Linked DNA regions of Corallococcus sp. EGB. The protein of the gene in region 2 interacts with the protein of the main gene of each other region in a pairwise test. Links are inferred from orthologs where the notes say so. Each region holds a gene or a part of one and is shown on either strand. Other genes may lie near its edges. The genes, in order: KYK13_RS13345 and KYK13_RS15465.

Region 1 (7,015 bases), 570 kb from region 2 along the record:
GCCCCCAGCCCCACGGCCACCACCGCCCCCAGCGCCTGCCACCACCGGCCCCGCGGGAGGCGCAGACGCGATGGCGTCCGCAGGGGCGCGGGCGGAGGCGGCGCGTCGTTGTGGGCCACCGCGCCACACAGGGCCTGGACGCTGAGCATCTCCAACTGCATGGCGTCATGCAGTCCGCTGGCGCACTCGCGGCAGAGGGCCAGATGGAGCCGGAAGTGCTCCTCGTCCCCCGACTCCAGCTCCCCATCGAGGAACCGGTAGAGCTTCTTGCACCAGAGGTCCATCAATCGTCAGGGCCCGGAGTCGCGCGGCCGCCTCCCGTCCCTTGCGAAACGCGAGCGGACCCAATCCTTGTTGGATTCCGCTCTCAGCGTTCTGCGCCGGCTTCTCGCCTGCCCCCCAGGGAGGAGCAGGCGGCCGGAGCGCCACCGTCAGCGGCGCGTGCGGGGGCGCAGCGACGCCCCACCGGAGCGGCTGGTGCGTGGGCACGGCAGGCGCGGGGCGCTCACGGCCTCCACCGACTCCGCCTTCGCGAACCAGGGGCAGCAGTTGGCGCACCCCGGGCAGCGGCGGCGGAAGCGGCGGGCGCCCTGGTGCCACGCGCGGCCCTCACGCTCCGGAGGCGGGGGCACCTGCCCGGCGAGCACGTCCCCGGGCCAGGTCCCCGGCACGTCGTCGTCCCACGAGCCGGGGACCCTGTCGCGGACCTGGCGGGCGGACACCCAGCGCTCGCTCTCCGCCGCGTCCTCCAGCGCGAGCCGGGCGAGCATCTCCAGTTGCAGGAGGTCGTGGAAGCGCCGGGAGCAGACGTCGCAGTGGGCCAGGTGGCCGCGGATGCGGCGCTGGTCCTCGGCGGGCAGGTCTCCGTCCAGGAAGGGCTGGAGGTCCTCACACGGGGTGCTCATCGTTCCCTCTCCTGACGGCGGCGCTCGGCGGTGTCGTGGAGCATGGCCTTGAGGCGGCGGCGGGCGTGGAAGAGCCAGGTGCCCACCGTTCCCGCGCTGGGGGTGTTCATCCGCCGGGCGATCTCCGCGTGGCGCAGGCCCCGCGCGTGCAGCTCAAACGCCTGACGCAGCTTCTCGTTGAGCCGGGCCACGGCCTGACGCAGCTCGTCCTCGGTGACGTACTCCCACTGCTCGGGCTCTGGCGCGGCTTCCGGGTCCTCGAAGAGCATGTGGACGTTGTGCAGGTCCACCCGGCGGTCCGTCTCCGCGCCCTGGCGGCGGCACTGGTCCAGGAACCGGTTGTGCAGCACGCGCACCAGCCAGGCGCGGCGCGCGGGGTCCGGCCAGCGCTTGAGCCGCTCCCATTGCAGGAGCGCGCGCAAGAGCACGTCCTGAACCAGGTCGTCGCAATCACTGGCACCCTTGCCGCAGACATTGCGCGCGATGGCGACCAGCACCGGCTGATGGCGGATCGCGAACGCGGCGAACTCCCCTCCCGAGCCCTCCCGGGCCGGCGGCTCCTCCCTCCCTGGCACCATGCGACCGCCTCCCTTCCCCCAGAGAACGCCGAGGGCCGGATTCTTTTTCTCTCACGGATGCGACAAACGCGGGCGCGCTTCACCGCACCTCACGACGGGCAGTCCGGCTGCAACACTTCAAGCAGACGCCAATCCATTGCATGGAATAGACAGACATCCAGGCACTCCCTGGCGTAATGCCTCTCCGTGGGTGTGATTTGCCTCCCGGTGGGTGCGCCCTGCCCGGTGCGGAAAATCAGCGTGGAAAAATGGGCGAGCGCCCGGCCCCTGCGACTTGGGGGCGGCGGGAGCGTTGGAGTGGGTGCGGCTCCGCCGCGGACGGTGGGGTGGCGGGCCCCGCGGGTCGGGTCAGGCGGGGGGACATGCCCCGGCGGGTCGCGTCCCGGCCGGGCGGGAGGCCCTCCGGGGCCCGGGGAAGCGCGCCCGGGTGAAACTCCCCCCTTGCGTGCCTGGGGAGTCCTTTGGTCCTCTTGGGACACCGCCGTATGCCCATGGAAACCGCCGCCGACAGTCGAGAGTACCGCGTGGTCTTCTTCTGCCCCGCGTCGAACGCACGGCTGGAGCGGCTGGAGGTGCCGGTGCGCCGGCTCCTGACGCGCATCCAGGCGCCGCCGGCGGAGCTGGCGCCGCTGAGCGAGGCCGGGGCGCTCACGGAGGCCGGGTGGCAGGTCTACCTGGTGCGTTCGCTGACGGAGCGCAGCGCGGCGCAGGCCATGGCGGCCTACGTCAGCGAGGCCACCTGTGCCCTGGCGGCGGAGGTGGACGCGGAGGTGCTGGGACTCTACGTGGACGTGTCCGGGGACTCGGCGCGCATCTGCCGGTGCGGGCCGGAGGACGGGCCGGAGACGTTCGCCGGGCGCCGGCAGGCCGCGCTCACCCGCACCTCCGAGTGGCTGGAGGTCGCCCCCGCGAGCCTGTCCGCCCTCTTCCAGTTGGATCCACCAGACGCCGAGTACGAACCGGACGCGGACGACCGCTTCGTCGAGGAGAAGCTGCGGGAAGCGCGAGCCCTGATGGAGCGCTACCGCACCGCGGCGAAATGAGGTCGAGCACCCCGGAGGACCTGGCGGGCCGCTGTGCGCGGTGCTACCTGCCCACGGCCCTGTGCCTGTGCGCGGAAGTGCCCGTGGTGCCCACGCGCACGGAGCTGCTCATCATCCGGCACAACAAGGAGTCGCAGAAGAGCACCAACACCGCCCGCATCGCGGCGTTGGCGCTGCCCCGCTGCCACATCGTGTCCTATGGCGCGCCGGGGACGCCGTTCGATCCGTCGGTGCTGGACGCGCCGGACACGTGGCTCCTGTTCCCGGACGCACCGGAGGCGGAGGGGCCTCCGCCGAAGCGACTCGTGGTCATCGATGGGAGCTGGGCGCAGGCGCGGCGCATGGTGCAGCGCGTCCCCGCGTTGCGGCGGCTGCCGGGCCTGAGGCTGCCTCCGCCCGCGCCGGACACGCGCCGCCTGCGCAAGCCGCCACATCCGGATGGGATGTCCACGCTGGAGGCCATGGCCGGAGCGCTCGCGCGGCTGGAGGGCGAGGACGTGGCGAAGCCGCTGCTCACGCTGCACGAGCTGATGATTGAGCGCGTGCTCGCGAGCCGGGGCCGGCTGGGCTGGGAGAACTACCTCTGACGCGAAAGCGGCCTCCTACTGGAGGACCTTCCGCATCTCCGCCGCGAAGGGCGCGGGCTCCAGGAAGCCCGTCACGCGAGGCTTCGTCAGCACCGTGCCGTCCGGGTTCACGAAGGCCACCGTGGGCAGGCCCTCCACGCCCAGCTTCTCCATCAGCGCGTCCAGCGGGTCGCTGCTGTTCGTCGCGTCGATCTTGATGGTGAGGAAGTGGCTGTCCTCGGCCTGGGAGATGACCTCCGAGGACGGATACGTCAGCCGGTCCAGCTCCTTGCAGGCCGCGCACCAGTCCGCAAAGAAGTCGATGAGCACCGGCCGGCCCTCCTGCTTCGCCGCCGCGAGCACCTGCTCGAACTGGCCCGCGTCGAACGAGGCCGTCTTCGCCGGCAGCACGTGGTGCCACTGCCAGGCCGGCGCCACGGGGCGCTCCTGCAGGCCCATGCGCACCCACAGTTCGCCCGTGGGCCGCGCGTCCAGCGCCCCGCCGCGCACCACCAACGCGCCCACCACCAGCGCCACGCCCAGCGCCTTGAAGCCGAACTCGCGCGCGCCCTCCTTGAACGACCGGTGCACCGCGCCCACCCACACGCCCACCACCACCAGCACCGCGGCAATCACCGCGCCGGGCACCTGGCCCACCTCCGCGCCCAGCGCCTTCACGGCGTCGCGCGCCCAGGGGAACGCGTCCTTCAGGTACGAGAACGCGAGCGCCACCAGCATGATGCCCAGCACGCTCTTCACCCACTCCATCCACACGCCACCGCGCGGCAGGCGCACCGTGAACACGCCGATGAGGAAGAACGGCACGCCGATGCCCAGCGCGTAGATGAACAGCAGCGTCGCGCCCAGCGTCGTGTTCGCGGACTTCGCCACGAAGGCCAGGAGGCCCGTGAGCACCGGCCCCGTGCACGGCGCCGCCAGGAACCCGGACACGCTGCCCATCACGAACGCGCCAGCGATGCCCGCGCCGCCCACGTTGCTGAGCTTCGTCTGCATCGACGACGGCAGCGCCAGCTCGAACGCGCCGAACATCGACGAGGCCAACAACAGCAGGAACAGCGCCAGGCCCATCACCACCACGGGGCTGCCCAGCATGGAGCCGAAGGCCTGGCCCGTCTTCGCCGCCAGGACGCCCAGCGCGCTGAACACCACGCCCATACCCACGATGTACGACGTCGTCAGCGCCAGCGAGCGGCCCCGCGCCTCCGCCTTGCGCGCGCCGAACACCGACACGGTGATGGGGATGAGCGGATACACGCACGGCGTCATCGCGGTGAGCAGACCGCCGGCGAACACCACCAGCGCGCCCCACGCGAGATTGCCGGACTCCAGGAACCGGGCCGCGTCCAGCCCTGTGCTCGGGCCGGAGGGCAAAAGCCACGGCACCACCGCCACCGCCACTCCCGCCACCACCGCCGCCAGCGTCAGCTTCTTCGTGTCCATGCGTGCCTTCCGCCTCCGCGCGCTCCGGACCGCACAGGCTCCGGAAGCGGCCCCTTTCTATATGCGGAGGCAGCGGACGCGGCTACCCCACAGGCGGCTGCGCCGGGGAGGCAGGCACCTTCAGTCCGGCGGAGCGCGCCAGCCCCATCACGCCCTCCACGGCGGCGGCGATGTAGCCAAAGGGATTCGCGCCATCCACCGCCGTCACGTGCACCTCGCCCATCTTCTGCTGGAAGGCCGCCGCCACCTGGGGCAGCTGCCGCGCCAGCGTCAGCTGGATGACCTCCGGGCTCACCGAGTTCTCGATGTCGCGCAGCGCCTTCGCCCGCTCCATCTCCAGCCCTTGCAGCGCGCGCGTGCGCCGCAGCTCCAGCTCCGCGATGCCGGCCTCCGCCTCCGCGATGGCCTGCTTCGCGAGCATCACCTGGAGCCGGGCGGACAACTGCTCGGCCTCCTGCCGGGCCTCGGCCAGCTGGATGTCATGGCGCGCGGACTCCGCCTCCTGCTGGCGGCGCAGCCGCTCCAGCTCCACCTGTGCCTTCGCGGCCTCCGCCTCCTGCTCCCAGCGCAGCTGCTCCAGCTCACCCTGGGCGCGGTTGTACGCGAGCTGCCGTTCGCTCGTCAGCCGCGCCTCCTCCAGCCGCGCGTCCGTGGCCAGCGCCTCCAGCCGGGCCTGCTCCTTCAAGGCCTCCGTGCGCGTGCGGACCTCCTCCTGTGCGTTCAGCTTCGCGAGCGCCACCTCGCGCTCCACGGCGGTGCGCTCCTGCTGCTGCTGGCGCGCCTGCTCCATCTTCGCCTGGGCCAGCCGCGCCTCCTGCGCGAGCTGCTCCATCTGCGCCTGCTCCTCGGAGGCCTGCGTGCGCTGGCGGACCTCCTCTCGCGCGGCGAGCTTCTGGAGGTTGAGCAGGCGCTCGGCCTCCGTCTCCTCGCGCCGCACGAAGCGCTCCTTGGCCAGCTCCGCCTCGCGCGCCTGCCGCTCCTGTTCGCGGCGGAAGCGCGCCTGCATGTGCTCGAAGACGGCGGAGGACAGGACGCGCACGTCCTGGATTTCAATCGTGTCCAGCAGCACGCCCCAGCCCGAGTCGGTGCGGTCCTCCATCCGGCCCTTCCCGGACAGCACCGGGGCGATCTCGCGCATCAACTCCGCCGCGATGCCCTCCTTGCGCCGGGTGAGGACCTCCTCCACGGAGAGGTTCGCCACCAGCCGCCGCGCCGCGCCCACGAACATCTCCCCGAGCAGCTCGGCCAGCTTCTCCTGCGCGCGCTCCGGGTAGCTGAAGTTGAGCATCCGGAAGGCCACCAGCGGATCCGCGATGCGGTACACCGCCAGGCCCGTCACCGCTACGCCCACCTTCTCGTTCGTCACCTGATCCGCGGTGAACTGAAGGCGCTGGATGCTGGTGGGCACGATGGCCACCGAGTCCCCGGGCAGCTTGAAGCAGCTGGCGCCCTGGCCGCTCACCTCGCGCACGCGCCCCCGGCGCATGTGGATGAGGAACTCGCTGGGCCGCGCGGTGATGAGCCCCCACTTCTTCACCTTCTCCGGGTCCTCCGCGGGCTTGCCCGCCCGCCAGCCGTCCGCGTAGCGGGAGCGCTCCAGTCCCCCCTCCAGGCGGATCAGCGACGGCCGCCCCGTTCCCTCCGACTGCGTCTCGTGGGCGTTGCTCCGGGCCTGTGACTTCGCGTTGGCGCTCATGTGTTCGCACCCTCCGCGACCGCTCCAGTGCAGGCCCCCGGCCATCTCCCGCGGGGCCACGAAACGGGCACTTATGGGCTCGCGAAGCGCCGTTTCGGCTCTCCCCGCTCCAACCCGGCACAGCCGGAGTGCTCCACTCCGGAGGAGCGTTGGACCCCGCCGGAGCGCTCCTCGACCCGACGCGTCGGACACAGGGGCATTGCGCCCCATGTTCCCTTGACCCGAGGGGGGTCGATTTTATAATTGACCAGTCCGGTCCACATTCGTGTGGGCCCGTGTAGACCCTGCCGCTGCGCGCGGACCCACCGCGTCGCCGGGGAGCGGAGGGACGTTCCACCCTCCTGCGTCACTTCTTCCTGAGGATTTCATGCTGAACCTGCCCATCTACATGGACAACCACGCGACCACCCCGCTGGACCCGCGGGTGCTGGAGGCGATGTTGCCCTACCTCCGCGAGGACTTCGGCAACGCGGCCAGCCGCAATCACGCGTTCGGCTGGAAGGCCGAGGCCGCGGTGGAGAAGGCGCGGCGGCAGGTGGCGGACCTCATTGGCGCGTCGGAGAAGGAGATCGTCTTCACCTCCGGCGCCACCGAATCCGACAACCTGGCCATCAAGGGCGTCATCGAGTTCTACAAGTCCAAGGGCGACCACATCATCACCCTGAAGACGGAGCACAAGGCCGTCCTGGACACCTGCAAGCGCCTGGAGCGCGTGCGCCAGGAGCGCCTGGACGAGCTCAAGCTGCTGCGCCTGGGCCAGTTGGCC
Region 2 (7,044 bases):
GAGTACGACTTCCTGCGGGGCACGGAGACGTACAAGTCCGACTGGGTGACGAAGCAGCGGCAGACGGTGTCGCTGCGCGTGCACGGCGCGGGCTTCGCGGGCGGGTGGTTCACGCGCTCCGAGGCGTGGGCCCGCCAGACGCGCAACGCGGTGAAGGGGGTGCTGTCCGACGCGCTGGTGGAGAAGGTGCGCCGGTTCCGTCGGAGGAAGGCCGCGGTGCATTGACGCCCGGGGGGGCACGGGCCGAGGTGACGGTGGGGAGGCGGGCCGGAGGCCCGGCCCTTCACGACGCACACCGTAGCGCTACGGCTGCGCGACCTCCGCGCGCAGCTGGGCGATGGCGGGGGCCAGCTGCGGGGGCTGCATGTTCTTGGGCACTTCCACCGTGAAGCGTTCGAAATGCGCCAGCGCGCCTGCCTTGTCGCCCCGGCGCAGCGACAGGCTGCCCAGGAAGATGAGCGCCTCCTGTGCGTCCGGCCACGTGTCCACCAGCTCCGTCAGCTCCTGCTCCGCGCCCTGCAGGTCGCCCTGCGATGTCGCGCGCAGCACGCCCCGGTGCACCCGCAGCTCCACGTTGAACGGATCCACCGCCAGGCCCTTCAGCGTCACCTTCATCGCTTCGTCGAACTGCTGCTGGCGGATGAGCTCGTGGCTCAGCATCGACGCGGCCTCCACGTCGCCCGGGTTCGACGCCAGCCGCTGGCGCGCCTGCTCCAGTTCGTCGTTCTCCTCGGGCAGCTGCGCCTGCTGCTGGGCCATGCCCGGCGGCGTCGCGCCCGTGCCCATCTGCCCTTCCTCGCGCGGCTTCTGCTCGGACACGAGCAGGTAGCTCAGCCCTCCGAAGAAGACCACGATGCCCGCGCCCCACATCGCGCCCACCAGCTGCGGATTGCGCGACGCCCAGCCCGTGGGCGCCGGCACGTTGCGCGCGGGTGACCTCTCTCCCGCCGCCTGCCGCTTCTGGTGCTCGTCCTTCGCGCGCAGCGCGGCGGCCGCCTCCTTCTCCAGGCGCGCCTTCTCCGCCGTGTAGTGCTCCGCGCTGAAGTGGTGCTTCTCCGCCTCCAGCGTCCGCAGCTGCTCGATGAGCGACTGCGCCCGCTGCGCCAGGTCGTCCGCCGTACCGTCCGCCCTGGGCGGGGTGTCCGGCAGCGCGCTCCCCGTCTTCATCTTCATGTAGAGGAGCCACGCGGCCGCCAGCACGAAGGCGACCGACAGGACGATGATTCCGGGCAACCAGTTGGTGGGCTCGGGCTGCATGGCTTAGCGCTCCAGCTCCCGGCGCACGGCCTGGAGGTAGGGGTCCGCGTCGTCCGGAGACGGCGCGGGTGTGGAAGGGGAGGGGACCTGCGCGGCTTCCGCGGGCGCGGCGCCCTCGGGCAAGGGCTGACGCTGTTTCAGGATGACGAAGAGGCCGCCCAGCACCAGCGCCACCGGTCCCAGCCACACGAACCAGTTGAAGCCCTCCGCGCGCGGCTCCAGCAACACCCACTCGCCGTAGCGCGCCACGAAGTAGTCGACGATCTCCGTGTCCGTCTTGCCCGCGGAGACCAGCTCGCGCACCTTGTCCAACTGGGCGCGCGCCATGGAGGACGGGCTGTCCGCCACCGACAGGCCCTGGCACACCGCGCAGCGCAGCTTCTTCGCCAGCTGCTGCACCCGGACTTCCTGCTCCGGCGCGAGCGGCTCACTCGCGGCCTGCTGCGGCGCGAACTGCCCCGTGGCAAGGCTCAGGGCGAGGGTCAACGAGACGAGGACGGCATTCATCGGGGGCTCCAGCGGGGGCCGTCCCTAACTACCGCCCCCTGACGGGTATTGCACAGGGATTCCTGGGCCGCACGCCCGCCGCTCGGGCAGCCCCCCTTTGGCACTTCCGAAGGCCTCAGCCCCGGTACGCCGGGTCCTGCTCGGTCTCCAGGTCCTGGTCCGGGTCGTAGGGGTCCTCGTCCGGTGGCAGGTACCCGGCCGGCTCGTCCCGGCCCAGCGCCTGGCGCACGGCATGGAAGCCCACCGCCCCCAGGCCCACGAGGAACGCGAGGGGCCCCACCGCGAGCTTCACCCCCGCGAGCGCCCAGAGCAGGCTCACGCTCACCGCGCCCACCGGCGCCCACCGCAGGAAGGCCGGGCGCTCCACGTCCGGCCGCAGCGCCGCGAGCACCAGCACCGACAGGAGCACCAGCAGCGGCAGCTCCGACAGGGGCAGGTCCCAGCCCGAGCGCGACGCGACGCCGCCCCCCGCGCTGTAGAGCGAATCATCCGAGGCCTGCGTCGTGGGAATCACGCGCAGCTCCGGTGGCCCGGCGCGCACGCTGCCGGGCACCGGCGCGTTGTCCGGCAGGGGCGAGCCGTCCGCCATCACCTTGCCCCAGGGCAGGTAGAGCGCCGCCACGCACACCGCCACGCCCGCCAGCGCCAGCACCCGGGGGAAGCCCAGCAGCGAGCGCCACTCGAAGTGGCGGCCCACGCCATCCGGCTCCGCGATGACCCGCCGGTACTGCTCCACGGCGATGAGCGCCGTCCCCGCCGCCCAGAGGGGGAAGAGCAGGTTGAAGCCGGAGAGCAGCCGCACCGACAGCGCCAGGAGCAGCAGCGTGAACGCGGCGGGCACCTCCGGCCGCATCAGCGCCAGCGGCACGGAGTCCACCCAGCCGGGCGCGTCGCCACTGCGCCGCAGCTCCCGCGCGGCGAGCGCCACGCAGCCCACCAGCGTCAGCAGCGTCCCCAGCACGCCCACGCTGGGGAAGAAGGGGAGGATGGACAGCACCAACGAGAACGCCACCAGCCCCACGCCCAGCACGCTCTGCGAGTGGCCCGGCACGTCCTTCAGCCAGCGCGGGCCCGTGTACGGCTCCTCGTCCTCGTACTCCTCGGGGGGAGGCTGTGCGCGGGAGCCACGCGGGGGCGGCGTGTCGCGGCCCTGCCGCGCGTCGTCCTCCTCCTCGTCCATGATCTCCGACGCATAGGCCGGCTCGGACGCGGGGCGGCTGGGGCGCTGGCTCTTCTTCGCGCTGGTCGCGCGAGGGGGCGGGAGCTGGCGTGCCGGCATCTTCGCGCCGCAGTTCTCGCAGTAGGCCAGGCGGACGTCCGCCGCGTTCTCACCGCACTCGGGGCACTGCATGGAAGCCCACCTCGCTGGGACCGGGGCCGGGGGAAGCCCCTGCGCACGACGCCGACAGCAGGGACTTACTACGGAAGCCGCGCTTGCCGCGAGGCGGCCCCGGGAGGTCCCTCCCTGCTCCCGGGGGCCTGCCGTCCGAGCGGGCAGCGTGACTCAGTTTTGACGCGCGGCTTCCGCGGTGGAGCTGGCCAGGGGCTGGGTCAGCTCCTTCACCCGCTGCGCCAGCGTCTGCGGATCGATGGGACCCACGTGCTTGCCGCGGATGATGCCCTTCGCGTCGATGAAGTACGTCTCCGGCACGCCCGCGACGCCGTAGTCCACCGCCATGCGCGAGCGCTCGTCCATCAGCTGCGGGAAGCTCGCGCCCATGCGGCGCAGGAAGTCGCGGGCGTTGGGCTCCGTGTCCTCGAAGACGACGCCCATGAACACGGCCTGCGCGCCCAGCTCGCGCGAACCCCACTCGAGCACCGGGTGCTCGTACTTGCAGGGCCCGCACCACGACGCCCAGAAGTTGATGACCGCCGGGCGGCCCTGGAGGTCCGCGAGCTTCACGGGGTCTCCGCCGTCCAGCGGCTTGAGCGTGAAGTCCGGCGCGGACGTGCCCTTCAGCATGAAGGGGACCTCGTGCGGATCCCGCCCGAAGCCCTGGTAGAGCACGGCGAGCAGCGCCGCGCCCGCCACGGTGAACAGCAGGGGAAGCCGCCAGCGCTTCATGCCGCACCCCGCTCGGCGTCACCGCTGGCCAGGGGAGGGGAGGCCCCCACCGTCGGCGCGTCCGCGCGCAGCACCGCGGCCCGGCGCTGCGGCCACACGGCGATGAGCGTGCCCAGGAGCAGGAGCGGCAGGCTGTACCAGATCCATCCCACCAGCGGGAACACCCAGACGTTGAAGCTCGCCGTGCCCGTCGTCTCGCTGAAGGCCATCAGGGAGATGTAGAGGTCCTCCTTCGGCGACTCGCGCACCGCGGGCGTGCCCACGGGGTCCGTGCTCCGCTCGTAGTAGTTCATGCGCGGGCGCAGCTCGCTCACCGTGCCGTTGGGCGCCGTCACCTCCAGGCGCGCGGCGACGAAGGTGCGGTGCGGCTCCTCGCCGCTGGACAGGCCCACGTACTTCAGCTGGTAGCCGTCCAGCATCATCGTGCCGTCCTTCTTCAGCGTGCCGGACGTGTGCTTCACGTACGCGCTGGAGGCCGCCACGGCGACGATGATGAGCACGATGCCCAGGTGCACCACGTAGCCGCCGAAGCGGCGGCGCGCCTTGCCCGTCGCGGTGGCGAGCGCCGTGACGAAGCCCTCCTTGCGCTCCGTCATGCGCACGCGCACCGGCACCACCAGCTCGCGCAGCGTGATGACGGTGACGAAGCCGGCCAGCCCGAACGTGAGCAGCGGGTACACGCCGCGCAGCCCCGCCGCGTAGCAGGCCACCGTGATGACCACGCCCACCGCCGCGGGGATGAGGAACTGCCGGCGCAGCGTGGCCTTGTCCGGCGTGCCCCAGGGCAGCACCGGGCCCACGCCCATGAGGAAGAGCACCGCGATGCCGCCCGGCACCGCCATCTTGTTGAAGTACGGCTCGCCCACGCTCACGCGGATGCCGCGCACGGCCTCCGACACCAGCGGGTAGAGCGTGCCCAACAGCACCGTGAAGGTGATGGCCACGAAGACCAGGTTGTTCACCAGGATGCTCGCCTCGCGAGACATCATGGACGACAGCCGGCCCTCCGGCGCCAGGAGGTGGCCGCGCGTGGCCAGGAGGCCGATGCACACCACCAGCAGGATGCCGATGAAGACGAGGAACGTGGGCCCGATGTCCGACTGGGTGAACGAGTGCACCGAGTTGAAGATGCCGGAGCGGGTCATGAACGTGCCCAGGATGGTGAGCACGAACGACGCCAGCGCGAGGCTCAGCGTCCACAGCTTCAGCATCCGCTTGCGCTCCTGGACCATGGTGGAGTGCATGAACGCCGTGGCCGTCAGCCACGGCAGGAACGACGCGTTCTCCACCGGATCCCACGCCCAGTAGCCGCCCCAGCCCAAGACGGCGTACGCCCACCACGAGCCCAGCACGATGCCCAGCGTGAGGAACATCCACGCGATGAGCGTCCAGCGCCGCAGCGGCGCCATCCACGCCTCGCCAATCTCCCCGCGCAAGAGGCCCGCCACGGCGACGCCGAAAGGCACCGTCATGCCCACGTAGCCCGCGTAGAGCATGGGCGGGTGGATGATCATCAGGAAGTGGTTCTGCAAAAGCGGGTTGGGGCCCGGACCGTCCGCCGGCACCGGCGACACCGCGCCCCAGGGGTTCGCGGGGCCCGCGATGAGGAAGGCGAAGAAGACGCCCACGGCCAGCATGGTGCCCAGCGCCAGCTGCATGTAGCGCGCGTGCTCCTTGCGGTGCACCCAGGCGAACGCCGCCACGTACGTGCCCATGATGAGGCCCCAGAAGAGGATGGACCCCTCCAGCGCGCTCCAGAGCGACACGATGGTGTAGATGAGCGGCGTGGCGCGGCTGCCCACCTGGGCCACGTACTTCACGCTGAAGTCGTGGCGGATGAGCGCCTCCACCATCACCAGGTTGCTGCCGATCATGCACGCGGCGAAGCCCCACACCGCGCGCAGCACCCACGGATAGCTGGCGTCGTTGCGGCGCAGGCCGCCCACCAGTCCCAGGACCGCGCCGAACGCCGCGAAGGCCAGGCCCGCGAGGACCAGCCCGTAACCCAGCATCCCGTTCACGGCGCCCCCGGCGGCGTCGCGGCCGCGGTGGTGGCGCCTTCGGACAGCGTGTCCTGCCACTTGCGCGGGGACTCGCCTTCCTTGGGCGCGCGGTACTCGTTGGAGTGGTTCACCATCAGCCGGTTGGACGTGAAGACGCCGGACTTGTCATAGGTGCCCTCCACCACGACGCCGATCTTCTCTCGGAACATCTGCGGCGGCGTCTCCAGCGAGCGCACGTGCACGCTCGTCGCGTCCGCGTGCGCGTTGTCCGCCACGCGGAAGTCCAGCGTGGTGTGGGACTCGTTCCACTGGATGCTGCCCGGCTGCACCACGCCGCCCAGGCGGATGGTGGCCGTGTAGGCCTTGTCCCCGTTGGCGACCAGCTCCGACGGGCTCCAGTAGTAGACGAGGTTGTCCCCGATGTTGCCGAAGGCGATGAAGCCCAGGCCCGCGCCGGCGAAGAGCAGGGCTCCCAGCGCGATGAGGCGGTTGCGGTTGACGGGCGTCATGGGCTCACTCCTTCGAATCAGCGGAGGCGCGGGGACGGCGCGCCCAGAGGGAAACCGAGTAGAGCACGAAGGCGGCCACGGAGATGCCGTAGCACGCCTGCACGTACCCCCAACCACCCTGGAGACGGCCACTGCCCACCTGGGCCAGCAGCATCAGCGACGTCAGCGAGGTCATGTTCAGGCCACCTTCGAGGAATGGGACGCGCGCACCGCGGGATCATCCGTGGGCAGCGCGTCCGGCAGCGCCACCTCCGCCTTCCGATCCGCCAGCGCGATGCGGTAGCGGTGCACCATGAAGAGGATGAGCAGCGCCAGCATGCCGAACGCGGCCACGCGCAGCGGCAGCACCATGTTCGGGTCCACCGTCTTGGGGCTGGACTGCACCTGGTGGAGGCTGCGCCACCACCGCACGGAGAACCACACGATGGGCAGGTTGATGGCCCCGATGATGGCCACCACCGCGCTCCACACCGCGCGCTTCTCCGGGTCCTCCACGAAGCGCCGCAGCACCAGGTAGCCCGTGTAGGACACCAGCAGGATGGCCTCCGACGTCAGGCGCGGGTCCCACGACCAGTACACGCCCCACGTGGGGCGGCCCCAGATGGAGCCCGTAATCATGCCCAGCGTGCCGAAGAGCAGGCCGACCTCCGCGGAGGCCTCCGCCATCGCGTCCGTCTTCCACGACGGACGCATCAGGTACGTC

The links.
Region 1: the proteins of KYK13_RS15465 (region 2) and KYK13_RS13345 interact in binary tests that used the Escherichia coli proteins (3 or more experiments, as listed by UniProt). The link is inferred for Corallococcus sp. EGB from one-to-one orthologs.

What each region holds. Positions count from the first base shown.
Region 1 is NZ_CP079946.1:3,114,285-3,121,299, reverse strand. What follows is about bases 2,342-5,311. They hold KYK13_RS13345 (protein-disulfide reductase DsbD), read right to left. Parts: upstream 4,554-5,311; coding sequence 3,129-4,553; downstream 2,342-3,128. Other genes in these bases: KYK13_RS13340 (SPFH domain-containing protein), read right to left, coding at 4,636-5,311; KYK13_RS13350 (tRNA-uridine aminocarboxypropyltransferase), read left to right, coding at 2,523-3,113; KYK13_RS13355 (hypothetical protein), read left to right, coding at 2,342-2,526. In the rest of the region: KYK13_RS13370 (zf-HC2 domain-containing protein), read right to left, coding at 1-284; KYK13_RS13365 (anti-sigma factor), read right to left, coding at 432-905; KYK13_RS13360 (RNA polymerase sigma factor), read right to left, coding at 902-1,483; more of KYK13_RS13355, read left to right, coding at 1,975-2,341; more of KYK13_RS13340, read right to left, coding at 5,312-6,249; KYK13_RS13335 (IscS subfamily cysteine desulfurase), read left to right, coding at 6,620-7,015. UniProt on the Escherichia coli protein: Required to facilitate the formation of correct disulfide bonds in some periplasmic proteins and for the assembly of the periplasmic c-type cytochromes.
Region 2 is NZ_CP079946.1:3,686,334-3,693,377, forward strand. What follows is about bases 2,050-5,048. They hold KYK13_RS15465 (redoxin domain-containing protein), read right to left. Parts: upstream 3,830-5,048; coding sequence 3,269-3,829; downstream 2,050-3,268. Other genes in these bases: KYK13_RS15460 (zinc ribbon domain-containing protein), read right to left, coding at 2,050-3,115; KYK13_RS15470 (heme lyase CcmF/NrfE family subunit), read right to left, coding at 3,826-5,048. Also shown: KYK13_RS15445 (GNAT family N-acetyltransferase), read left to right, coding at 1-225; KYK13_RS15450 (tetratricopeptide repeat protein), read right to left, coding at 304-1,257; KYK13_RS15455 (cytochrome c-type biogenesis protein), read right to left, coding at 1,261-1,764; more of KYK13_RS15460, read right to left, coding at 1,880-2,049; more of KYK13_RS15470, read right to left, coding at 5,049-5,850; KYK13_RS15475 (cytochrome c maturation protein CcmE), read right to left, coding at 5,847-6,341; KYK13_RS15480 (hypothetical protein), read right to left, coding at 6,346-6,516; cytochrome c biogenesis protein CcsA, read right to left, coding at 6,519-7,044. UniProt on the Escherichia coli protein: Involved in disulfide bond formation. Catalyzes a late, reductive step in the assembly of periplasmic c-type cytochromes, probably the reduction of disulfide bonds of the apocytochrome c to allow covalent linkage with the heme.